DNA from 2 places in the Billgrantia tianxiuensis genome. Region 2 is predicted to be linked to the other one. Evidence: riboswitches for the same ligand, from Rfam matches in the RefSeq annotation. Region 2 holds a riboswitch; the other holds the start of a gene.
The links. A riboswitch is a leader RNA that binds a small molecule or an ion and turns the genes downstream of it on or off. The one in region 2 is predicted to bind thiamine pyrophosphate.
Positions count from the first base shown of each region.

Region 1: it holds a riboswitch for thiamine pyrophosphate, as region 2 does, so the genes downstream of both, tenA (thiaminase II) here and EKK97_RS18970 (sodium:solute symporter family transporter) in region 2, are expected to answer to the same signal.

Region 1 is NZ_CP035042.1:1,516,412-1,525,081, reverse strand. It holds gene EKK97_RS07140 (AsmA family protein) at 1-853, shown strand, start outside; gene EKK97_RS07135 (translocation/assembly module TamB domain-containing protein) at 877-3,159, shown strand; TPP riboswitch at 3,212-3,345, shown strand; partial or broken gene tenA (thiaminase II) at 3,425-4,092, shown strand; gene thiC (phosphomethylpyrimidine synthase ThiC) at 4,126-6,021, shown strand; gene EKK97_RS07120 (PDDEXK family nuclease) at 6,142-7,416, shown strand; gene EKK97_RS07115 (ABC transporter substrate-binding protein) at 7,403-8,650, opposite strand.
Region 2 is NZ_CP035042.1:4,075,992-4,084,661, forward strand. It holds gene EKK97_RS18940 (TRAP transporter permease) at 1-59, opposite strand, end outside; gene EKK97_RS18945 (DUF1850 domain-containing protein) at 69-515, opposite strand; gene EKK97_RS18950 (TAXI family TRAP transporter solute-binding subunit) at 597-1,556, opposite strand; gene EKK97_RS25035 (helix-turn-helix domain-containing protein) at 1,950-2,132, shown strand; gene EKK97_RS18960 (hypothetical protein) at 2,228-2,416, opposite strand; gene ilvD (dihydroxy-acid dehydratase) at 2,557-4,248, opposite strand; gene EKK97_RS18970 (sodium:solute symporter family transporter) at 4,314-5,702, opposite strand; TPP riboswitch at 5,692-5,799, opposite strand; gene EKK97_RS18975 (hypothetical protein) at 5,925-6,611, shown strand; gene EKK97_RS18980 (peroxidase-related enzyme) at 6,628-7,215, opposite strand; gene EKK97_RS18985 (GGDEF domain-containing protein) at 7,302-8,612, opposite strand.

The sequences.
Region 1 (8,670 bases), 2.5 Mb from region 2:
CACCGCCGAGCGGCGCTTCACGCTGGCGGCCGAACGCGCCAGCCTGCGTTTCGCTCTCACTCCCCTGCTCGACCATGAAGTCAGCATCCATACCTTGGAAGCCGAGGGCATCCGCCAGGCCGGCCTCGACGCCTACCGCTTGCAGGGCAGCGGCACCCTGGAGCTGGCCGGCGTTCATTGGCGCGCCGGCGAGATCGGCGCCGAGCGCGCCTCGCTGCAGTTGGACGAGGGCACGGTGTTGCATGACGACACCGCACTGGTGGAATGCGTAACGCTTGACGCCGACCTGCGCCTGGCACCGCTGAGGCTGGCCGAGCACCCCGGCGGCGAGGCGACACGCTTCGTCTCCGGCACCCTCACGCTGGCCGGACGCAGCGACGCCTATGACGTCTTCAACCCCTACCTTGCGGCGCTGGGCTGGCTCGAGATCGACGGGCGCGGCGATCTCACCGGCGACATCGCCATCGAGCGCGGCGAGGTCCAACCGGGTAGCCGTCTGCGCCTGGATTCCCCTCGCCTGAGCGTGCAGCTCGATGAGCGCCACTGGCTGGAAGCGGGGGCGCTCTACCGCATCGACGGCTCCGGTGCCGTCGAGGTCGAGGTGGCACAGAGCGCGCGCCTGGCCCTCGAACTCGATGACATCCAGATGGTCGAGGCGACACCGGAACCCTCTCCTGCTGCCTCGGCTCGCCCCCTGCTCGGCGGCGAAGGGTTCCGGCTGGCGCTGGAGACCCCTGAGCTGCGCCTGCATGCCCCGCCGGACGAACTGCTGCGCGCCGAACTGAACTGGCGCAACGCCGAGGCATACGACATCGCCGCCTTCCAGCGTTATCTGCCACCCCCGTACCGTTGACGCTGGAAGGGGGCACGGCCAGGTTGCAAGGCGGACTCAGCTACGACGCCGAGCACCTCACCGGCGGCTTCGATCTCGCCGGAGAGGCCATCTCGGTGCGCCTCGGGGAGCAGCCGCTGACCGGCCGGCTGGGCCTGCAGCTGCCCATCGCCGAACTCGACGTCGAAGGTGGCGCGGTGGACGTTTCCGGTACCCGCTTCGACCTGGAAGCCGCCGCCCCTGGCGAGGCGCAGCCGCTCACCACATCGCTTGCGCTGCCCGTCGCCCGCTTTCACTCGCCGTTGGCCTGGCGCGAATTGGATGATGACGCCCTGCTCGATGGCGAAACCCCATGGCAAGCGGAACTGGAACTACGCGGCCATGTCGCCAATCTCGGCGTGCTCGACCCCTTCCTCACCGACCTGTTCAATGGGCGCGGTCTTGCCCTGCAGGGCGGCGGCCGACTCGATGGCACGCTCCAGGTGCGCGATGGCCAGCCGCTGCCGGGCAGCCGGCTCGACGTCCACTCCGAAGCGCTGGGAGCCCGCTTTCTCGGCTTTCACGCCCGCGGCGACGGCCGCGCGCATCTCGTGCTCAGGCCCGGCGAGCCCGACCCCGAGGCAAGCATGGAGCTCGTCTTCGGTGAAGTGGACCTCACCCGCCTCAGCGATGGTCACCGACTGTTCCAGGCCGAGCACCTCGCGCTTGCCGCCACCGCTCGGGCGAGCCCACAGGCCACACCCCCCGCCACCGCAGAGATCGAATGGCGCGGCGCGCGCATCCCCGACGTCAGCGTGCTCGATGCCTATCTGCCGCCAACGGCACTGCTACGGCTGCACGGCGGCCGGGCCGCCAGCGATGGGGAGCTCGTGATCGCCGGGGAGCGTGCCCAGGGGCGGGCTACCCTGACGGGGGATGCCATTCGTGGCCGCCTGCTGCAGGAAGCGTTCGACGGCGAGTTGGACGTGAGCCTCGTGCTGCGCGACCTTCACCCCGCCCGCCAGCACCTCGATCTCTCCGGCAGCCGCCTGACCCTGAACGCCGCGACGAACGGCGGCGAGCCCCTGCGTACCCAGTTGGCGGTTCGCCAGGCGAGGCTCCAGGGCGGCTTCGACTGGCCCGCCAGCGAAGCGCCACGCCGGCCGCTATCCGGCACGCTGCGGCTGGACGGCCTGCTCGACCGGCTCGGCTTTCTCAACGCCTTTCTGCCCGACGAGCACGGCCTGGCCATTCAGGGCGGCGGGCGCCTGAGCGCCGACCTGCACTTCGCCGACGGCGAAGCCATGCCCGGCAGCCAGCTGCGCGTTCACTCCGAGCGGCTCGGCGCCCGCTTCCTGCACTACGAGGCCTTCGGCGACGGCTCGCTGATCGTGACGGTCAACGACCCCGGCGCCGAGTTCAGCCTGTCGCTGCCCCGCTTCGGCCTGCGCCGTCAGGCGGGCGAAGGCGCACTGATCGAGGGCCGGCTGCTGAACATTCACAGCCGGGCACGCCATTTCGATCTGCCCGAAGGGCTGCGCGAACTAAGTACGCGCATCGATCTTCCCCACCTGGCGGCAGCGGATCTCGCCGCGCTCAACGCCTACCTGCCCCAGGGCGGCGCCATCGAGCTGCTGGGCGGCCAGGCACGTCTCGCCACCCATCTGCAGCTCGAAGGCATGCGCGCCAGCGGCCGGCTGACGCTACATGCACCGGATGCCCGGCTCGCCCTGCACGAGCAGACCCTCGAGGGCGCTCTGCACCTGGAGACCCGGCTTGCCGACGGCGACCTGGAGAGTCTCGACTTCGACGTCTCCGGCTCGCGGCTCAGTCTCGACGGCGTGCGCCTGGCGGACGCCGGCGGCAGCCTCAGCCACGGCTGGTGGGCGCGGCTCGAGCTGCCCGAGGGGCGCATGCGCTGGGAGCGGCCGCTGGAACTCGACGCCCAACTGGAACTGGCCATGCGCGACAGCGGCCTGCTGGTCAATCTGCTCGTCGATGCCGCCCGCGAGCAACGCTGGTTGCGCGAACGCCTCACCCTCGGCGAGGTACGCGGAGAGGCACGGGTCATGCTGAACGACGACACCGTACGGCTGGAGAACCTCGCCGTGCAGGCCGGCACACGCCTGGAACTGCTCGCCAATCTAGCCCTGCGCGACTCGCAGCTGGCCGGCCGCGCCTTTGCCCGCTACGGGCCCCTGCGGCTGGGCATCGAGCTGGATGGCGAACGCCGCCGCTGGCAGCTACGCAATGCCCGATCGTGGTACGCCAGCGGCCAACCCGCCAGCGAGCTGACATTGCCCGATAGCGGGACCTGGTTCGAACGGCTGGAGGTGCAGGCCGAATGAGCCAAGTGGCCCGTATGGCTGGAAACCGGCCGCCGACCTGCTAGACTGGCCACAACGCTTGACGGGGTGCCGGTGGAACCGGCTGAGATCGCCATACGACATGTCTGCTTCAGACGCGTCGTCACGGCGGGGCCCGTTGAACCTGATCCGGCTCGTACCGGCGTAGGAATCAAGCGGTGGCCAGGGCGCCAGTCCCCCCTTCTCAGCCCTGACCCACTCTTCTCCCCTTCGCCCCGCTCCGGATCCGTTCACACCCGGAGGCAAGATGGGCTATCGCTTCACCGACCTGACCCGCGCCTGCCACGACGAATGGCGCGCCTACATCGAGCACGACTTCGTCCGCGGCCTGGGCACCGGCACCCTCCCGAAGACGCCTTTCGCCACTATCTGCAGCAGGACTACCTGTTTCTGATCCACTTCGCCCGAGCCTACGCGCTGGCCGCCTACAAGAGCCGCACCCTGGCCGATCTGCGCCAGGCCCACGAGGGGCTCAAGGCCATCGTCGACGTGGAACTGGGCCTGCACGTGGGTTACTGCCGCGAGTGGGGCATCACTGAGTCGCAACTGGCCGCGCTACCCGAGGCGCGGGCCACCATGGCCTATACCCGCTACGTGCTGGATACCGGTAACCGTGGCGACCTGCTAGATCTGCATGTGGCACTTGCCCCTTGCCTAGTGGGCTACGGCGAGATCGCCAACTGGCTGAACGCCCAAGACTCCACCGTACGCGGCGACGCCAATCCCTATGAGGCCTGGATCGCCATGTACGAGAGCGAGGAGTTCCAGGCCGCCATGCGCGCCGAGCTCGAATGGCTCGACACCCGACTGGCCGATGTCACCCCGGCACGCTTCGACGAGCTCGTCGAGGTTTTCCGCGACGCCACACGGCTCGAGATCGATTTCTGGCAGATGGGGCTCGACCGCAGCCTCTGACTCACCGACAACAATGCACCAAGGATCCCTACCATGAGCAAGACCGCCCACTTCCTCGCCGAGACCGCCAAGGTCGACGAGGCCGCCATCCAGCCGCTGCCCGGCTCGCGCAAGGTCTACGTCGAGGGCTCGCGGCCCGACATCCGCGTGCCCTTCCGCGAGATCTCGCTGTCGCCGACCAAGACCTCCGGCATGGGCCCGGATGAGCAGAACCCGCCGCTGCTGGTCTACGACACTTCCGGCCCCTACACCGACCCGGCGGCCGAAATCGACCTGCGCCGCGGCCTGCCCGAGCTGCGCCGCGCCTGGATCGACGAGCGCGGCGACACCGAGTTCCTCGACGGCCCCACCAGCGAGTACGGCAAGCGCCGCGCCAACGACCCGACCCTGGCCCAGTTGCGCTTCGACCTGACCCGCACGCCGCGCCGCGCCAAGCCCGGGAAGAACGTCACCCAACTGCACTACGCCCGCCAGGGCATCATTACGCCGGAGATGGAGTTCATCGCCATCCGCGAGAACCAGCGCCGCCAGGCCTTGGGCACCGCCGAGGTGGAGCGCATCCTCGGCCATCAGCATGCGGGCCAGGGTTTCGGCGCCAGGCTACCCGAAGAGATCACGCCGGAGTTTGTGCGCGCCGAGGTAGCCGCCGGCCGGGCCATCATCCCTTGCAACATCAACCACCCCGAGTCCGAGCCGATGATCATCGGCCGCAACTTTCTGGTGAAGATCAACGGCAACCTGGGCAACTCGGCGGTGACCTCCTCCATCGAGGAGGAAGTCGACAAGATGACCTGGGGCATCCGCTGGGGGGCGGACACCATCATGGACCTCTCCACCGGCCAGAACATCCACGAGACCCGCGAGTGGATCATCCGCAACTCGCCGGTGCCGATCGGCACGGTGCCGATCTACCAGGCCCTGGAGAAGGTCAACGGCGTGGCCGAGAATCTTACCTGGGAGGTGTTCCGCGACACCCTGATCGAGCAGGCCGAGCAGGGCGTGGACTACTTCACCATCCACGCCGGGGTGCTGCTGCGCTACGTGCCGCTGACCGCCAAGCGCGTCACCGGCATCGTCTCCCGTGGTGGCTCGATCATGGCCAAGTGGTGCCTGTTCCACCACCAGGAGAGCTTCCTCTACACCCACTTCGAGGAGATCTGCCAGATCTGCAAGCAGTACGACGTGGCCTTCTCGCTGGGCGACGGCCTGCGTCCCGGCTCGGTGGCCGACGCCAACGACGAGGCGCAGATGGCCGAGCTCAAGACCCTCGGCGAGCTGACCCGCATCGCCTGGAAGCACGACGTGCAGGTGATGATCGAAGGCCCCGGCCACGTGCCCATGCACCTGGTCAAGGAGAACATGGACAAGCAGCTGGAGTACTGCGACGAGGCGCCCTTCTATACCCTCGGCCCGCTGGTCACCGACATCGCCCCGGGCTATGACCACATCACCTCCGGCATCGGCGCGGCGATGATCGGCTGGTTCGGCTGCGCTATGCTGTGCTACGTCACCCCCAAGGAGCATCTCGGCCTGCCCAACAAGGATGACGTCAAGACCGGCATCATCACCTACAAGATCGCCGCTCATGCGGCAGACCTGGCCAAGGGCCATCCGGCCGCCCAGCGCCGCGACAACGCCCTGTCCAAAGCGCGCTTCGAGTTCCGCTGGGAGGACCAGTTCAACCTCGGCCTGGACCCGGACACTGCCCGCGAGTACCACGACGAGACCCTGCCCAAGGACTCCGCCAAGGTGGCCCACTTCTGCTCCATGTGCGGCCCCAAGTTCTGCTCCATGAAGATCACCCAGGAAGTGCGCGACTACGCCGCCGAGCACGGCCTCACCGGCGACGCCGATGCGGTGATGAAGGGCATGGAGGAGCAGGCGGAGAAGTTCCGCCAGCAGGGCGCGGAACTCTACAAGGAGGTGTGATTGTCCTTCGCCTGACACACGCCGGCCCAAGTGGCCGGCGTGTTTTTTTGCCGTCGCAGGCGACAGCACGGAGCGCTCGGATGTAGCCTGTAGGGAGATGGAGACCAGGGGAGCGAGTCCATGCCACATCTGCACGTCGCGCTGGTAACAGAGCGCCCCGAGGCAAGCCTGATCCCGATACTGCAATTGCGTCCACAGCGAATCGTATTGATACCATGCCACTCATCGCCACAGGCGACCGAACGGCTGGTGATCCTGTTGCGCCATGAGCTGCCCAGGGATACCAGGATCGAGGCATATCCCAGCCTTCCCTCGGACGAGCCGCGACGTTGCGCCGAATACGCCGATGCCTTGGCCGATACCCTCTACCGCCAGCAGTTCGATACTCCTTCCCTCACAGTCACCCTGGACGTAGGCGGATGCCGTACGCTCATTGCCCTGCTGTTCCAGCAGGCACTGCAACGCTGCGCCGCCGATCTGCTGTATGCCGACGTCAAGGCCGGGGCTATCTACCGCCTGTCACATGACGATCCCGGCTCGGCTCCCGAGGTCATGGCCATCGAACCGGTACTCGACATCGATCGTTACCTGCAGGCCAATGGCCGCAAGCGCGTCAGGGCGCTGTCCGACAGCATGGAGTGGCGTTCGTCTTGCATGCAGCGTAGATCCCTGACGCGCCACTTGGCCCAGCACGCCGACCGGCTCGCCTCCCTGCTCGGCGAGCTGCACGATATGGTGCATGGTGATGGCGGCGTGCTGGAGAACCCTGACCCGCATGCGTCTCCCCGGCTACGGACCGGCGCTGAACACCAGCGACTCCATGTCGCCCCCCGTTTTCCCGCCACCGATGCCTTGACGGCGCTGAGCGAGGCCGGTCTGCTCGAATGGGACAACCAGGCCCCCTGCAGCCTCTCCATTACCTCGCTGGAAGGCGCTCATTACCTGGGCGGCGGCTGGCTGACGGAATATGCCTGGCTCAGCGCTCAGGAAGCCCGGCTCTCTCAAGTGTGTAGTGGTGCCCATCTCCTCGATCTGAACGTCGATCGCAACGACAGGCCGGTAGTGCCCAGTTGCCTGGCGGTGGAGCGCAATCAACTGCTGTTCATCGAATGCCTGATCGCCCGCCCCGGGGCGGAGGACTGCCTGGAACAGGGCCTGAAACGCCTGCATGGGATGCTCAATCACTCAGCGGGACTCAACGCCACTCGGGTTCTGCTTGCCTGTGGGGAGTTCGACAAAGCCAGCCAGCGGCTTACCGAACTGCAGCGCATACAAGGTATGCATGTGGCAGTGGTGGAGGGTGAGGAGCTCAAGCACCTTCCCGCCCTGCTGGCGAACTGGAAGGATAACGGCAGCTGGCCTGAGGCCGTGCCGATGCCCCTCAACCCTCGCTGATCACTTGATACATGCGCTGCTGGGCACTTTGGCTGGAAATACTCTCGTCATCGAAGAACTCGGCCAGGATTCCTATCCAGGCAGCCACTTGATGCGATGGCATCGCCCGCGAGTGCACCTCGGTTCGATATTTTTCCTTGATCAGCTCCTGCAACCCCCGCTGCCCACAGCTATCGAGTTCGCCAGGGTCGACATCGAGTCGCGTCGGCAGGGCTCCCTTGAGACGACTGAATGCAATCTGGTTGTCGGGCTCGAAGACCATACGGGCGAACTCCTGTTGCGCCTGGGTTTCGCCCTCCCGAGCCGTCAGAGGAAAGGCAAACGCATCGAGCACCATGAAGTAGGCGATCGAGGTCCCCGGGGTGAAGGTGCAACCGAAATCCCGATCGGCGCGATAACCCAACAACGTGAGCTCGCCCTTGACCCAATCGCCCATGAACTGCATGCCGGCTTCACCGCGTCCAATCGCTGCGGCAGCATCGGCCCAGGATTTTCCTTCGCGCGCTGCCGGCGGAGGAGCATAGCGAGAGATACGGCGCAACAGATCGAGGGCATCCAGCATTTCCTCGTCGAGCACAGCCTCCGCCTCGCCATTGAAGACCCTCTCGTAACCGTCAGATCCCATGGCGTAATACATGATGCCGTGGAAAAGCAGTGCGATTTCCCAAGGCTCTGCCCCGATGGCGATAGGCTGGTAGCCCGCCGCTTCGATACGCTCGGCAGCCGTGAGGATTTCCTCCCAGCTCTCGGGCACCTCGAGACCCACCTCATCGAAGATCGCCTGACTGGTCCAAAGCCAGTTCTCGACATGAATATTGGAAGGGGCGAAATACACTTTTCCCTCGTGGCTGATCCGCTCGAGCACGAAGTTGGGCAGTCGCTCGTGCCAGCCCTGCTCCCGGGCGACCGGCTCGATATCCTGAACGACGCCGAAATCGCGCAACTCCCTGGAGCTGGCAGCAACATTCCACTGCATGACGGCCGGCGGATAACCGTGGGCAATGCGATCGCTGACGACTCTCTTCAGGGCCGCCTCGTTCTCGGCAGCCAGGTCCACCCAGCGGTTACCCGCTCCAATCCAAGCCTGCCGGTAGACATCGAGCGCCGCCGCTTCGCTCCTGGACGTCCAGTAATGCACGATATCGACAGTGTGGCCAGCAGCGGGATCGTCACCGTGAACGTCGGCAAACGTCACGGCTGCAGCCAGACATAGACCTTTCAATAGCCGCTTCATGGAGTTTCCTTCTTGTTCTA
Region 2 (8,670 bases):
CGGGGCTGGATGGCATTGCCACCGGGTACGGTGACAGGAGGGTTGGCAGATTCGCTCATGCGCGCCTCTCAGGGGGTGGAATCAGGGGTGCGCAGGTGGATCGTCACCCGCTCGCCGGCCGCCAGTTCGCTCAGGCTGGTCCGACGTCCCTCATGCAGCAGTCTATGGTCGACCCTGGCGGAGCCGACCCGTAGTCGATAGCGGTTGCCGGGCACCGGCTCGTCGATATCCTCGATCCAATAGCCGCCCTGACCGTCCGAAACCTGGCGGCCCCGCCCCGGTACGTGGCCGAGGCCAGCGGCAAAATCCGGCTGGTGGCTGCGCTCCAGCACCATCTTCCCTTGGTCGTGGCGATAGCAATCCTGCACACGAATGCCCGTTACGGAGTGATTCCACTCCAGGCACCAGCGTTCGCCCTCCGGCATCGGCAGCGTCACCAGCACATTGCCGTGATCGTCGAGCACTTCCAGGCGCGAAGTATCGGCCCAGGCCGTGACACAGTACAGGGCCAACACGCAGAAAGTCGCCGGCCCAAGGGCACGGCGACTCCTGCGCAGGTTCGAGGCAAGCATCATGGATGCCTGACAGGGCGAACCTTACGGACGCTGGTGGTCGGCCACTTCGGCACCCACTTCCTCATAGTAGCGCAGCGCGCCGTCGTGGAAGGGAACCGGAGTGGAGTCGATGCTGAACTCGACGGTGGTGTCGTTGGCCGCCGGATGCACCGCGATCAGCTCGTCGGTACGCTCGAACAGCAGCTTGGTCAGCTCGTAGGCCAGCTCTTCGTCCATATCGGCGTTGACGACCAGCACGTTGGGGATGCTGATGGTCCGCACCGCCTCGTCCATGCCTTCGTACATGCCGGCGCGCAGCTCGTATGGCGCGAAGACCGGCTCGGCCTCGCGGGCGTTCTCGATCTCTTCATCGGAGAAGCCGATCAGGCGAATGTCGCGCGTGGCAGCCAGGTTGAGGATCGAGCTGGTGGGCGGTCCCACGCTCCAGAAGCCCGCGTCGATGTCACCGTCGCGGATGGCGTCGGCGGTCTCGTTGAAGTTCAGGCGTTGCGGCGTGAAATCGTCATAGGTGATGCCGTTGGCCTCCAACAGGGCACGCGCGTTGAGCTCGGTGCCGCTGCCCGGCGCGCCGACGGAGACGCGCTTGCCCTTGAGATCCTCAAGCGACTGGATGTCGGAATCGGCCAGGGTGACAAGCTGCACCGCGTTGGGATAGACCGACGCCAGGGCGCGGGTGTTCTCGATCTGGCGACCTTCGAAGTCGCCGGAGCCGCTGTAGGCCTGGTAGGCGGTATCGGCCAGCACCAGCGCCAGGTCGGCGTCACCGCGCATGATCAGGCCCATGTTCTCCACCGAGGCGCCGGTGACCTCCGCCGTGGCGCTGGCTCCCTCGATGTGGTTGTTGATCATCTCGGCAAGACCGCCGCCGATCGGATAGTAGACGCCGCCGGTGCCGCCAGTGGCGATCGAGAGCTGCTGGGCAGCGGCCAGGGGGGCCGTGGCCATCAGCGAAGCGGCCGCGACATATTTGAGAGCGCGCATGAGTCTCCTCCGTCCTGAAACCGGATCGTTTATGGTTGTTCCTGGAACGCACCGGGGAAACCGGTCGTTTACCTGACAAAAGCTAGCACGCCCCTGCACTGAGAGGCTAATCGATAGTTTCTACGTTCTGAAGGATTTTCGGCAATCCCACCAAGGTCGGTTTAGCCCGACAGGCCGTCGGGGCGTGCACTGAGCAGCATGCGTCGCAGCGTCACGAAAAAGTCGCGAATCGGCACTGGCAAAATTGCCGAAATGCCCCCATGATGTGGTTGTCGCAACCGCCCACTGGAGAATCATGAGTACGGCACGACACACTTCCAACGCGGAACCTCTCGACCCCCGCGAAGTTGCCCTGACCTCGATGTCAGGGATTTGGAAAAGCGCACACGCCTGATGCGCATCGTTACACGGCTCATCGCCGTATCCGACCTCGGCTGCCGCGAGATCGCTCGCCGCGCCGGACTTCCGGCACAGAAGATCAGCGATCTGCTGGCCGGCCGCCTCGAGCATCTCTCGCTCGATGAGCTACGCCTCGTCTATCACACCATCGATCCGGAAGGCGCCTTGAACTACTAGGGCCGCCGGGTTCCCGTTGTGATTGGCTCAGACACATCGACGCCTCGTCCAAGGACGAGGCGTCGTTTTGACGCCGCCAGAGAAAACGGCGGCACTCAGTTCTCACGCTGCTCGAATGCCTCGGCGGCCTGAATGGCCTCCCTCTGAGTCTCGTGCTCGGAGACGACCACCTCGTTGTCGGGATCCGATTCGTCGACTACGTTCCAGCCGATTACCGTCTGGTTGAGGTCGCTCGCCTCGTAGATGGGTTCCACCCGCGCCTGCTTGTTGCTCGCCTTTTTCATAGGACCTCCCTGAGCGTTGCGATTGGACTCGTCTCGCACGGTGCGGCACCCCGCATCCGTACTCGATCAAGCTAGCCAAGCTCTGCCGGAAAGCCAAACGGGGCCTCCTGGCACTTGGTTCTTGGCTCATGGCTCATGGCTCATGGCTCCTTGGGCAGGTCCGTGACCGCCCCGGTCGAGGCCGAGCTGACCGTGCGCGCATACTTGGCCAGTACGCCGCGAGTGTAGCGCGGCTCGGGCTGTCGCCAAGCCGCACGGCGGCGGGCAAGCTCTCCCTCATCGACATGCAGCTCGATGGTATCGGCCTCGGCGTCGATGGTGATGGCGTCGCCATCCTCCACCAGCGCCAGCGGGCCGCCATCGAAGGCTTCGGGCGAGACATGTCCCACTACGAAGCCGTGGCTGCCGCCGGAGAAGCGCCCATCGGTGATCAGCGCCACCGAATTGCCCAGGCCGCGGCCCATGATCGCCGAAGTCGGCGTGAGCATCTCACGCATCCCCGGGCCACCCCTGGGGCCCTCGTAGCGGATCACCACCACGTCGCCTGCAGCTACGGTGCCGTCGTCGATGCGCGCCTGGGCCTCCTCCTCCGAGCCGAATACCCGGGCACTGCCGGAAAACCGGGTGCCCTCCTTGCCGCTGATCTTGGCCACCGCTCCTTGGGGCGCCAGGTTACCGTAGAGGATGCGCAGGTGGCTCTCCTCCTTCAGCGGGGCATCCAGCGGTGCGACGATCTGCTGACCCTCGGGGTAGGGTTCGACTCCGGCCAGGTTCTCGGCCAGCGTGCGCCCCGTCACCGTGAGACAATCGCCGTGCAGCATGCCAGCCTCGAGCAGAGTCTTCATCAACGGCTGGATGCCACCGATCTCGACCAGCTCGCTCATCATGTAGCGCCCGCTGGGGCGCAGGTCGGCCAGCACCGGCACGCGGCGGCCAATCGCGGTGAAATCGGCAAGCGACAGCGGCACGCCCACGGCACTGGCCATGGCGATCAGGTGCAGCACCGCATTGGTGGAGCCGCCCAAGGCAATGACCACGGTGATGGCGTTCTCGAACGCCTGGCGAGTCATGATGTCGGAGGGCTTGAGGTCGCGCTCGAGCAGTTCGAGCACGGCGGCACCGGCCGCCTCGCAATCGGCGCGCTTGGCCTGGGACACCGCCTCCTGCGCCGAGCTGCCGGGCAGGCTCATGCCCAGCGCCTCGATCGCCGAGGCCATGGTATTGGCGGTGTACATGCCACCGCAGGAGCCGGGACCGGGAATTGCCGTTTCCTCGATCTGCTTCAGCTCGATCCGGTCGATGTCGCCGCGGCCGTGGGCGCCCATGGCCTCGAATACCGAGACGATGTCGGTGCGGTTGGCACCGGGCCGAATGGTGCCGCCATAGACGAACACACTGGGGCGATTCAAGCGCGCCAGGCCGATCAGGCAACCCGGCATGTTCTTGTCGCAGCCGCCGATGGCCACCAGCCCATCGAAGCCCTCGCAACCAGCCACGGTCTCGATGGAATCGGCGATCACCTCGCGCGAGACCAGCGAGTACTTCATTCCCTCGGTGCCGTTGGCAATGCCGTCGGAGATGGTGATGGTGTTGAAGATCACGCCCTTGCCACCGGCCGCATCGGCGCCGTCGCGGGCTCGCTCGGCCAGCTCATGAATGTGGCTGTTGCACGGTGTGACCATGCTCCAGGTCGAGGCGATGCCCACCTGGGGCTTGCTGAAGTCCTCGTCGGAAAAGCCCACCGCGCGCAGCATGGCACGGCTGGCAGACTTGCCGACACCATCCACCACCGGGGCGGAGTGGCGACGGCGCGGGTCCGGGGTATCGCTCATGGGGCGCTCTCCGTTTCGGTTACGCACCCCTGAGGTTGGTCGTTATGGCGCCTTCTGGCAAATGCTCAGACGGTGCGCGGCATGGCGCGGGGCTTGAGCCAGGCGATCGTCAGGCTGACCAGAGTCGAAGCCACCAGTGCCCCGAGGAAGGGCGGCAGCGTGGGAATGCTATCGGGAAAGCTCGCCGCCAACACACCCGCCGCAGCGCTGCCGTATGCCACCCAGCCCGGCAGAATCGCGCCGAGCATGCCCGCCACGCCTCCCGCCACTGCCGCCAGCGGCGTCATACGCTGCCACAGTCCCAGCAGCACCGGCACCACGATGGCGGCACACAGCAGATCGGCGATCAGGAACAGCCGCAGCACCGAGAGCCCTTGCAGCGCCACGATCACCACCGGCACCATCAGCACCACGGTGACCAGCCGCGCCGCACCGATGGATAACCCTCGCCTGCCCGACCCCGCCACCGCCAGCGAAGCAATACCGTTCTGCAGGGTATCGACGCTGGAGGCGACCAGAGTGACCGCCAGTACCAGGGCCGGCAACGCCAGCCAACCCGGCGCTTCGGCCAACAGGGCAAAGAAGGGAATCGGCGGCTCGCCGAGCGACACGCCACTCATCGCCGCCAACATGCCAAGCCCACCCACCAGGGCGACCACCGCCACGGTGGTCGCCCCGCCCAGCCAGGCACCGCGGTTGAGGGCACGCTCGTCGCGAGCCGCCCAGACCCGCTGCCAGTAACCTTGATGGAACAGGTTGGCCGCGGTCACGGCGATGATCAGCGTCAGCGCCACGCCCAGCGCGCTGCCGACGGGAATGGCCGGCAAGGCCGCCTGGACAGGCATTTCGGGCAGGCGTACGAGCGCCACGCCGCCCACCACCAGCAACAACACGATCAGCAGCCAGGCCTGCCAGCGATCCGTGGCCAGGCTCGCACGCAGCCCACCGATGGCGGTATAGAGCAGCGTGGTCACGGCCACGCCGATCACCACCAGCGCGGGGGGCACGTCGGAAAGCAGCGCGGTGATCGCCCCGATGGCGGTCAGTTCGGCGGCAAGAAAGCAGGCCATGTAGAGAATCGAGATCAGCGATACCCAGCGGCGCACGCCGGCGCCGTAGCACGCCTCGGCGAACTCGCCGATGCTGCGCCCTTCAGGCAGGTGGCGACGAATCGCGGGGCCGTAGAGCCCCAGCACGATGAACGGCAGCGCTGAACCGATGGCGTAGCCCGCCAGCGCCACCGGGCCGACGAAGGCACCGATCTCCGGCGGCGCGAAGAGGATCCATGCTCCCATCCCAGAAGCCAGGAACGACAACCCCAAGGTCGAGGCAGACTGGGAATTGCGGGCGGTGACGTAGTCGTCGAGGGGGCCGTCGGCCCGGCGAGCCCGCAGGCCCAGTAGCGCAAAGCATAGCAGCGCCGCGCCGAGTACGGCAGACGTCAGGTATGACATGTCGCACTTCCTCCGCCGGCATGAACCGGATCAGGTTCCAGGGTCAGCGTAGGCGCTCTCTCAGCCTCGCCGCAGCGAGACTCCCCTGGCGACAGTGAATGAATTTTTCTTCGCAAGGCTCAAGCTGGCCCCATACGGGCCGATATGACCTCGAGCCCCTGGAATGATATAACTGATATAACAGCGAAAAAACCAGACACTCCTCCCCGCAGGGAACCTGTCATGCCATTCAGCGAAGCCAAGGAACACGCCCCAGGGCGCCTTCATCACATCTTTGCCGACCCCTACTCCGCTTTCGACAACCTGGCCGTCGAGCGCCAGTTGCACCTGCGGGTCGCACTGCAGGCGCTGGTCTGCGAGCCATTGGCTGGCGGCCATCTGACGCTGCGCGTCATCCATGGCTGGGAGAACGGAGGCTTCGACCCGGCCGACCTGGCCCATAGCGACAAGCGCATTGCCTCACTCGACGAACTCGATCGGGTGCGCCTGCACTTCCAGCAGGCCTTCGAGAAAGCCGCCCCATTACCGCATGACGAGACGTCGTTGCTGGCCGGGCCGCTGGCCGAGGCCATCGCTGCCGCCGAGGCCAAAGGGCAGGTGCTCGACGAAGAGACGCGCACCATTCCCGCCCGCTGGCCCGCCTTCGAGCGTGGCCTTTCGCTGTACACCTTCTTCAAGGTCTATCACCGCCTGACTTACGGCGAGGACGACAGCTACCGCTCGATCCACTGCCAAACACCGGATGGCGCTCGCGAGATTCACGAGTTCCATCTCGAGGAGGGCGAGTTCGCCGTGGTGTGCCCCGCCGAGGGCGCATCCGGTGACAGCGTACTCGTTCTACACGTCAGCCAGCTCGAGCCGGTACTGATGCTGTTGGAGGCGTGCCGCCACCTGGCCCCTACACGCTGAGCCCTCGCTTCTCTTCTCACTTCTCCCTCGGCACCCGTCCCATCAGGTAGAACTCAGGGTTGGGCGGCGTGCCGGTGAGGGTGACCAGGCGGTTGGAGAGGCCGAAGAAGGCGGTGATGGCGCCGATATCCCAGATGTCGTCATGGGTGAAGCCGACCTCGGTGAGACGCGCCTGCCATTCGTCGGTGAGTTCCCCTACCTCCAGGCCGCAGTGCAGGGCGAAATCGAGCATCACTCGGTGACGTTCGCTGAGCGGCGCGGTGCGGTGGTTGATCGCCACTTGGTCGGCCAGCAGCGGATCCTTGCTGTAGATGCGCACCAGCGCGCCGTGGGCTACCACACAGTAGAGGCAACGGTTGCGGGCACTGGTGGCCACCACGATCATCTCCTTCTCCGCCTTGGTGAGGGTGTCGGACTCCCGTTCCATCAGCGCATCGTGGTAGGCGAAGAAGGCGCGGAACTCGTCGGGACGATGCGCCAGCATCAAAAAGACGTTAGGCACGAAGCCGGCCTTCTCTTGCACGGCGAGAATGGCATCGCATATGTCTTCGGGCAGGTCCTGGATCGATTCGGGTACCGGAAAGCGGCTGAGTGGTGCTGGCATGGCGTTATCTCTTGTCGTTGTCACTTCGCTCATGTCAGTTAACGTTAACGTCAACGAAATGTCCATGCATATCGGCCCTACCCCGTTCAAGCCTTCTCCAGCAATGAGCGCGTCACCACCCGGTTGCGGCTAAGTTCCTTGGCCTCGTACATCGCCTGGTCTGCCTGACGATACAGCGCCATGGCCGAGGGCGCCTGACGGTAGTCGCTGCAGCACACCAGCCCGAAGGAAGCGGTCACGACGCCATGGCGCGATTTCTTATGCGGGATCTGCAATTGCTGGAGAGAATGACGAAAGCGTTCGAGGGCAAACTGCCCCGCTTCCAGCGAATCGGCTTCCAGCAGAATGCCGAACTCCTCCCCTCCCAGGCGGAACAGCCTGTCACCGGCCCGGCGAAAGTGCGCCCTGAGCAGCTTGCTGACCTCGATCAGCACCTCGTCGCCGGCCTGGTGGCCATAGGTATCGTTGAACAACTTAAAGTCGTCGATATCCATCATGGCGAACAACAGCGGTTTGTCGTCGCGCTGATGGCGCAGAATCTCCTCGCTGAGCAACGTCTCGAACTGGCGCCGGTTGAGCAGCCCCGTCAGCGGATCCGTTCGCACCATGGCGGCCAGCCGCTGGTTGGCTTCCTCCAGTTCCTGGGTGCGCTCATTTACCTGGGTCTCGAGCTGCTGACTGAGGGAGCGCTGCAGCTCGTAGGTTTCGCGTTCCGCCGCCAGCTTGGCCCGCTTCAGCCGGCTGATCTTGCAGGCCAGACCGAAGGCCAGCAGCAGGAAGCCAAAGGCCGCACCCAGCTCCAGCGCATACTCGCTGACGATGCCATAAGGCACGAAACCGCCCAGCCGCAAGCAGTAGACCACGCTGCCCACCAGCAAACCGCCCCAGGCCACCAGGAAGACCCGCGCCAGGCTGTCGCGCCGATGCCCGAGCCAGATGGCGGTGCCAAGCAGCAGCAGCGCGTAAACGATACCCAGCGGAACCAGGGCGCGCAGTACCCAGGCGAAACGGTCGGCGAAGACCGGCAGCACGGACAACAGAATCAATCCCGTCAGCCACGCGAATAGCCGGGCCAGGCGCGGCGCCTGTTGTCGCAGGTTCAGGTAATCGATGCTGAATAGGGTCAAGGCGCCGTACAGCAGACCGGCACTCAACAGCAGCATCTGCTGATTGAAGCGCGGCCACTCCGGCCACAGGAACTGGTAGCCGAACCCTCGCAGGGTGAAGTTGAACAGCAGGAAGGCGCCCAGGTAGAGCACGGAATGCAGAAAAGCCCGCTCGCGTGTGGCGATAAAGGTCAACAGGTTGTAGATCAGCAGCGCCAGAAGTCCGCCATAGAGCAGGCTGTAGGCCATCAACTCGCCCTGGGTGCGCTCGAGGAAGCTGACATCGTCCATCAACAGCAGCGGAGTGGCGGGTATTAGTCCATCGTGGCTCGAGAGGCGCACGAGGACC